Regions from separate parts of the Streptomyces sp. NPDC001744 genome, predicted to be linked through region 3. Evidence: riboswitches for the same ligand, from Rfam matches in the RefSeq annotation. Region 3 holds a riboswitch; each other region holds the start of a gene.
What was found. A riboswitch is a leader RNA that binds a small molecule or an ion and turns the genes downstream of it on or off. The one in region 3 is predicted to bind cyclic di-AMP.

Region 1 (2,252 bases), on a different contig from region 3:
GGGCAGTTCGACGTCCGCGCCCTCGATCCGCCGGTCGGCCTCGTTGCGGAAGTCGAAGACGGTGTGCAGGCCCAGCGAGGCGAGGAAGGCGGCGTCGGCCTCGGTCGCGTGGGCCAGGTGGCCGCTGCGGAAGAGGCGCCCGGGGCGGACGGCACGCCCGTCCGTCGTCGGCAGGCCGCCCACGTCCCGGAAGTTGCGGACCCCCGCAAGCTCGGGCTCGACGGCTTCGGCGGGCGGGACCTGCGGCAGCTGCTGCGTCACGGATGCTCCTGGGGTCGGCGTTCGGGTGTCCGGCGCGGGACGGGTTCCTGGGGCAATCATCCGGGCGGGAGGCGCGCGGCGCACCCCCTCGGACGGTAATGGGTGAACTGTCCGAATTAGGGCCTTGGTTATGACAAGCCCCGGTTGGGGTGAGATGGGGAAAGGCGCGTGAGCAGCGTCATAGAAGTGACGGATCGTGGCCGGGAGGCCGGCGTGATTTCCGTACGGCACAGGGAAATCGAAGGACCGTCATCCACGGAGGGTGACCGTGATCGCCTCGTGATGATCTAGCGCGGAATCCCCGGGACCGAAGAACGGCTTGTTCACGCCGACTCCGCTCGTCTAGCGTCACCGTCAATCCGGTCGGACCGCCGAATCCTGCCACCGTCCGGAATTCCACCCATCCCATGCGTGGCAGGAGCGGGGGACCCAGGAAGTACGCCGGTCCCGTGACACAGGACGGCTCGGGGTGAAGTCGCGTGAGAACGCGGCCGGACATCTCCAGTCCGAACCCGACAGCTCACCTCGCAGGCGCCGGAGAGGAATTCGACATGCCCGCGAAGGGTAAGCACCGCCGCCCGAAGAACAACCTCCTCACCCGCGGATTCGCCGCCGCCGGTACGGGAGGCGCCGTCGTGGCCCTCCCGCTCATCGGCGCCACGGGGGCCCACGCCGCCGAGCAGGCCGCCCCGGCCGCCGCCCCCGCCCCGGCCGTCGTGGCCGCCGCCCAGGTGCGGGCCACCCCCGTGCAGGCCGTCCCCGCGAAGGCCGCCCCGACGACGTACGCCGTCGTCCGCGGCGACTACCTGTCGAAGATCGCCGCCGACCACCACGTCACGGGCGGCTGGCGGAAGCTCTACGAGGACAACCGCCGGACCATCGGCGCGGACCCCTCCCTCATCATGCCCGGCATGAAGCTCACCGTCGGCGCCGAGGGCTCCGCCCCCACCGGCCCGAAGAGCGCCCCGGGCACCCGGAGTTCCGGCAAGGGCGACGACACCCCGCGCGCCTCCCGCGAGACCCGCCGCGCCGCCGCCCCGGCCGCCGCCACCGCGGACGCGCCCGAGGGCCCGTCCGGCTCCTCCACCGCCTCCTCCTCCGGCTGGGTCGCCCCCGTCACCGGCGGCTTCTCCACCCCGTACCGCGCCTCCGGCGCCATGTGGTCCTCCGGCTATCACACCGGTGTCGACTTCATCGCCTCCTCCGGCACCACCGTCCGCGCCGTCGGCGCCGGCACGGTCGTCTCCGCCGGCTGGAGCGGCTCGTACGGCAACGAGGTCGTCATCAAGCACGCGGACGGCAAGTACTCGCAGTACGCCCACCTCTCCTCCCTCGCGGTCTCGGCCGGCCAGTCCGTCACCGGCGGCCAGCAGATCGGCCTCTCCGGTTCCACCGGCAACTCCACCGGCCCGCACCTGCACTTCGAGATCCGCACCTCGCCGAGCTACGGCTCGGACATCGACCCGCTGGCCTATCTGCGCGGACACGGCGTCTCCGTCTGACGCGCAACGGCGAAACCCCTTTCCGGCGGCCCGGCACGAAAATGCCGGGCCGCCGGCGTATTCCGTCTTGGCGGAATCTTTATCGGTGGCATATCTCACCCGTCGTCAACCCCTCCTTACGGTCGCGTAGGTCACACGCGAGAAGGAAGGATGGGCGCCCGTGGCAGACGATTCGAGATCAAGAGACAAGAACGCATTCGGGTCGTACACGGCGATCGGTGACAGCTTCACCGAGGGCGTCGGAGACCCCGGCCCCAACGGGACGTACGTCGGCTGGGCGGACCGCTTCGCGGTCCTGCTCGCCGACCGGTTGCCGGAGCAGGACACCTTCCGCTACGCCAACCTGGCCGTACGCGGACGGCTCCTCGACCAGATCGTGGCGGAACAGGTCCCCCGGGCGAAGGAACTCGCCCCCGACCTGGTGACCTTCTGCGCGGGCGGCAACGACATCATCCGCCCCGGCAGCGACCCCGACCACGTGGCCGAGCG
Region 2 (2,252 bases), on a different contig from region 3:
GCGCCTGTTCCGCAGTTTGTACGGGGCGTTCTGCCAGCCCCACTCCGTCAGGACGAGGCGCGCGTAGCCGAGGTGGACCGAGGGGCGCAGCTCGGCCTGGCCGATGCGGCGCCAGGCGTGCAGGCGGTCCGGCAGCACGGCCCCGAGCCGTCCGGGGAGACGGCGCTCGGCGGGGAGGGGTGCGGGCAGCGCGTCGAGCGCGTCGGCCACGAGCCGGTCCACCGGCACGCTGAGCAGGTCCCGCCAGCTCCGCTCCCGCGACGGAGCGGGCGCGGGCGGTTCCCCCGTCGTCCAGTCGGTGACGATCCGCTGCCAGACGGCGGTCTCGTAGAGGGCGGCCGCCTCGTGGTCGAGGGCGTCGGGGCAGGTCAGGGAGGCAGGGCCGAGCGGGGGGGCGGAGGGGGGCATCGGGGCGGCTCCTGGGTCGGGCCTTCCATCCTCCAGGAGAAATGTCCGCTTTGCCAGTTATGGTGGCACGTGTCATGGAATGCAGATAAAGCAGTAATTCGATGAACGAATGCCCCCTCGGGAACTTTCACCCTCTTTACGCCGAACAAGGGAAACACGGCACATATGGGACATAGCCGTTCGGGTGACGCGACTCACTCCCCGGGTCCCACGATCCGCCGCGCCCCTCCCCGGGCCCTTGCCGCACAAGGAAATTCGGCATCCCCGCCATCCGGTCGATCTTGACCGGGACGAATACGGAGATCCTTTACCGAAGAGCGTCGCATTGATCCTCTTGTTATTCGTCGCATTGCTGGCCTACGGTCACCTCCATTCGAGCGGAACGCCTAATCCTGCCGCCGCTCGGGAACCTTCCCTTTTCACCCGACGGCAGGAGCGGGGGACCCACGAATACGCCGGTCCGGAATCCGGAACGGCTCGGGGTGAAGCCGCGTGCTCGCGGCCGGACATCTCCCGTCCGAACCCGACAGCTCACCCCGCAGGCGCCGGAGAGGAATCCGTCATGCCCGCACACGGCAAGCACCGCCGCCCCCGCCGCATCCACATCTCCCGTGGTATGGCCCTGATCGGTACAGGTGGGGCCGCTCTGACCCTGCCGCTGATCGTGCCCGCCACGGCCGGCGCCACGCCCGCCGCCGGAACGCCGGGCATCGCGGCCACGGTGTTCACCGCCCCCGCCGCACCGGCCGCCGCCACCCCGGCCGCCCCGGCCGCCGCGCGCACCTACACCGTCACGAGCGGTGACTCGCTCTCCCTGATCGCCCGCAAGAAGGGAATTCAGGGGGGCTGGAAGAGCCTTTACCGCGCCAACCGGAGCGTTGTGGGTGACAATCCGTCACTCATTCACCCCGGCCTGGAACTGACGATTCATCGGAATTCCGCGAAGATCGCCCCCGGGCAGGCGGAGACCGCGAGCGGGACCGGGACGAAGGCCGCCCCGAAGGCGAAGAATTCCTCTTCGGCCGAACGGGCGAAGCCTTCCGAGCGCCGCACGGCCACCCCGGCCGTCGCCACCGGCACGGGCGCCTCCGGCGCCGCGGCCGCCCCCGCCGTCGCCCGCGCCGTCCCCGCCCAGGTTCAGGCGGCTGCTGCCACCGGCTACGCCGACAACCTCGACGGCTGGATCCGCGAGTCGCTGGACGTCATGGCCCGGCACGGCATCCCCGGCTCCTACGAGGGAATCCACCGCAACGTCATGCGGGAGTCCTCCGGAAACCCGATGGCCATCAACAACTGGGACATCAACGCCGTCAACGGCACCCCCTCGAAGGGCCTCCTCCAGGTCATCGAGCCGACCTTCCTCGCCTACCACGTGCCGGGCACGGCCATGGACCTGTACGACCCGGTCGCCAACATCACCGCCGCCTGCAACTACGCGGCCGACCGCTACGGCTCCATCGACAACGTCAACGGGGCGTACTGACCCCCCGTGCGCGGAAGTGCCCGGTGAACCAGGAGGCGGCGAGCTCCGCCACCTCCTCCAGGGCACCGGGCTCCTCGAAGAGGTGGGTGGCGCCCTCCACGACGGCCAGCCGGTTCTCGCAGCGCAGCAGGGACCGGGCCCGCCGGTTGAGGTCCAGGACCAGCGGGTCCTCGCCGCCCACCACCAGGAGGGTCGGGGCCCGCACCCGGCCCAGGTGGTCGGCGGCGAGGTCCGGCCGGCCGCCGCGCGAGACGACAGCGCCGACGGGCGACGCGGGGGCCGCCGCCGCCCGCAGCGCGGCCGCCGCTCCCGTACTCGCGCCGAAGTAGCCGATCGGGAACTCCGCGCCGAGCCGTCCGGC
Region 3 (2,252 bases):
CACCGCCGGGGTGCACCTCCAGGTGGAGGTGGGCGCCGGAGACGTTGCCGGTGGCGCCGACGCGGCCGATGGTCTCGCCGGTGGACACGGTCTGACCCGCGCCGACCGTCATGGACGAGAGGTGGCAGTACCAGACCTCGGTGCCGTCCTCCAGCTCCAGGACGATCCGGTAGCCGTAGGAACCGGACCAGGCGGCCGACTTCACCGTGGCGCCGTGCACCGCCTTGAGCGGGGTGCCGGCGGAGGCCGCGAAGTCGAGGCCCGTGTGGTGGCCGGAGGACCACATCGAACCGGACTGCATGTAGGTGGCGGTGATGGAGTACGAGGAGAGGGGGAGCGAGTAGCTCGCGGCGAGTTCGGCGAGGCGCTCGGCCTCGGCCTTCGCCCTGGCGGCGGCCTCCGCCTTCGCCTTGGCCTCCGCCTCGGCCTTCGCCCGCGCCTCGGCGGCCTCCTTCTCCGCCGCGTCCGCCTTGGCCTTCGCCTCCGCCGCGGCCTTCTCGGCCGCCGCCTTCTCCGCCGCGGCCCTCTCGGCCGCGTCGGCGGACGCCTGCTGCTGCTCGGCCTGCTGGAGGATGCGGGTGCGCAGGGCCTCACCCGCGTCGGTGGCGCTCGGGACGTCGGCCTTCAGGGAGGCCCGCGTGACCTGCCCGGCCCCGCCGGTCCGCCCGTCGGCACCGGTGGTGTACGCGGTGGAGGTCAGCGGGTTCGGGTTGACGCGGTCCTCGGCGACCGCCTCCCGCTCCTCCTCGGACAGGAGGGAGCCGATGCCGGGCAGGTCGTGGGCGTCCGGCAGGTCGAGGTCCGGGAGGTCCGGGAGCGAGATGGCCACCGGGGGCTTGTCCTGCGCGGTGGCGAGGCCGCCCGCGCCGACGGCCGCGATGACGCCGACGCCGAGGACGGTGGAGGAACGGGCGAAGTGGGAGCGCTGTTTGACGACCCGGTGCCGGCCGGAACGGCTCCGGTCGCGGAGGGAATCCTCGGTGGGGTTCCACTCGGTGTCAGGGGCGGAGGGAGCCGCACCACCACCGAAGGCGTCGAAGGGGGCTTCGGGGGCAGGGGGGTTGGACGCCACGGAGGCGCACTCCTTTCCTTCCTTCTCGCCTACCGGGTTAGCTGACGGGTTCGGAGCAGGAAGGTCTCCTACGGGCGCGCCGCACGGGTGCGACGGGCTCGATTCACCCCAAATGGTGGTTCCCCGGTTCCCTTGCGGGATTCGGCGCACGCGCACGGTGCCGTCTCTTGCGACGGCGGGGACGACCGCGCTGCGTTATCGAACGTTAATAGACAGGGGGTCCCGTTTCCAAGCCGTTCCCCTTGATCGTTCATTGAATTGGCAGGAACTGCCCCGACTTGACCCCCCTTTATCACGGCGCGACGCGAGACCCCCAAACCCTTCGCGATCTGACGTTTTGTCAATCGTTATCCCAGGGACACCTCTCGACTACGGATGGTGACCGTCCCGGTGCAGCACCTGCATCGTCCGTCGCCGCTCCCGCCGCCCCTCCTCGGGCCGGCTCAGCGCGAGCAGGGCCATGTCATCCGTCGCCCCGCCGCCCGTGTGGAGGCGTACGTCGTCCACGAGCGCGTCGAGGAGTTCCTCGGGCCCCGGGAAGATCCGTCCGGCCAGCCGTGCCACCGGGTCGTAGAAGGCCCCGGCCGCGTTCCGCGCCTCCGAGAGGCCGTCGGTGTAGAAGAGCAGCGTCGTGCCCGGCGGGTAGGGGCGCGCCTCGGCCCGGTCCGGCCACGACGCCAGGTCCCCCATGCCGAGCGGCAGCGCCGGCCGGCCCGGTTCCACCGGTTCGACCCGGCCGTCCCCGTGCAGCACCAGCGGGGGCGGGTGCCCCCGGTTGACGACCCGTACGAAACCGTCGAAGGCTCCGTTGCCGTCGGCGCGCGGAATCTCGGCGAGGACGGCGGTGGTGAATCCCTCGAAGGCGTCCAGGCCCTCCCGCCGGGTGCCCTCCCGGGTCAGCGCCCGTTCGAGCCGCTGCGCCACGTCCTCCAGGGACCGCTCCTGCTCGGCCGCCTCCCGGAAGGCCCCGATGACGACGGCGACGGCCTCGACCGCCTCCATCCCCTTGCCCCGCACGTCCCCGACCACCAGCCGCACCCCGTAGGGGGTGTCCTGTACGGCGAAGAGGTCGCCACCGACGAACGCGTCCGCCTGCGCCGCCTCGTAGCGGGCGGCGCACCAGAGCCCGCCGATCCGCTCGGGGGGCGTCGGCAGCACCGCCTTCTGCGCGTTCTCCGCG

Region 1: it holds a riboswitch for cyclic di-AMP, as region 3 does, so the genes downstream of both, ACFYZY_RS23080 (peptidoglycan DD-metalloendopeptidase family protein) here and ACFYZY_RS06255 (M23 family metallopeptidase) in region 3, are expected to answer to the same signal.
Region 2: it holds a riboswitch for cyclic di-AMP, as region 3 does, so the genes downstream of both, ACFYZY_RS19440 (transglycosylase SLT domain-containing protein) here and ACFYZY_RS06255 (M23 family metallopeptidase) in region 3, are expected to answer to the same signal.

The regions. Positions count from the first base shown of each region.
Region 1 covers NZ_JBIAUG010000020.1:104,100-106,351, forward strand. Annotated here, with positions in the region: gene ACFYZY_RS23075 (tyrosine-protein phosphatase) at 1-261, opposite strand, end outside; cyclic di-AMP (ydaO/yuaA leader) riboswitch at 649-808, shown strand; gene ACFYZY_RS23080 (peptidoglycan DD-metalloendopeptidase family protein) at 813-1,763, shown strand; gene ACFYZY_RS23085 (SGNH/GDSL hydrolase family protein) at 1,924-2,252, shown strand, end outside.
Region 2 covers NZ_JBIAUG010000015.1:146,497-148,748, reverse strand. Annotated here, with positions in the region: gene ACFYZY_RS19445 (hypothetical protein) at 1-408, opposite strand, end outside; cyclic di-AMP (ydaO/yuaA leader) riboswitch at 782-966, shown strand; gene ACFYZY_RS19440 (transglycosylase SLT domain-containing protein) at 971-1,891, shown strand; gene ACFYZY_RS19435 (phosphoribosyltransferase family protein) at 1,875-2,252, opposite strand, start outside.
Region 3 covers NZ_JBIAUG010000004.1:21,388-23,639, forward strand. Annotated here, with positions in the region: gene ACFYZY_RS06255 (M23 family metallopeptidase) at 1-1,072, opposite strand, end outside; cyclic di-AMP (ydaO/yuaA leader) riboswitch at 1,084-1,229, opposite strand; gene ACFYZY_RS06260 (PP2C family protein-serine/threonine phosphatase) at 1,442-2,252, opposite strand, start outside.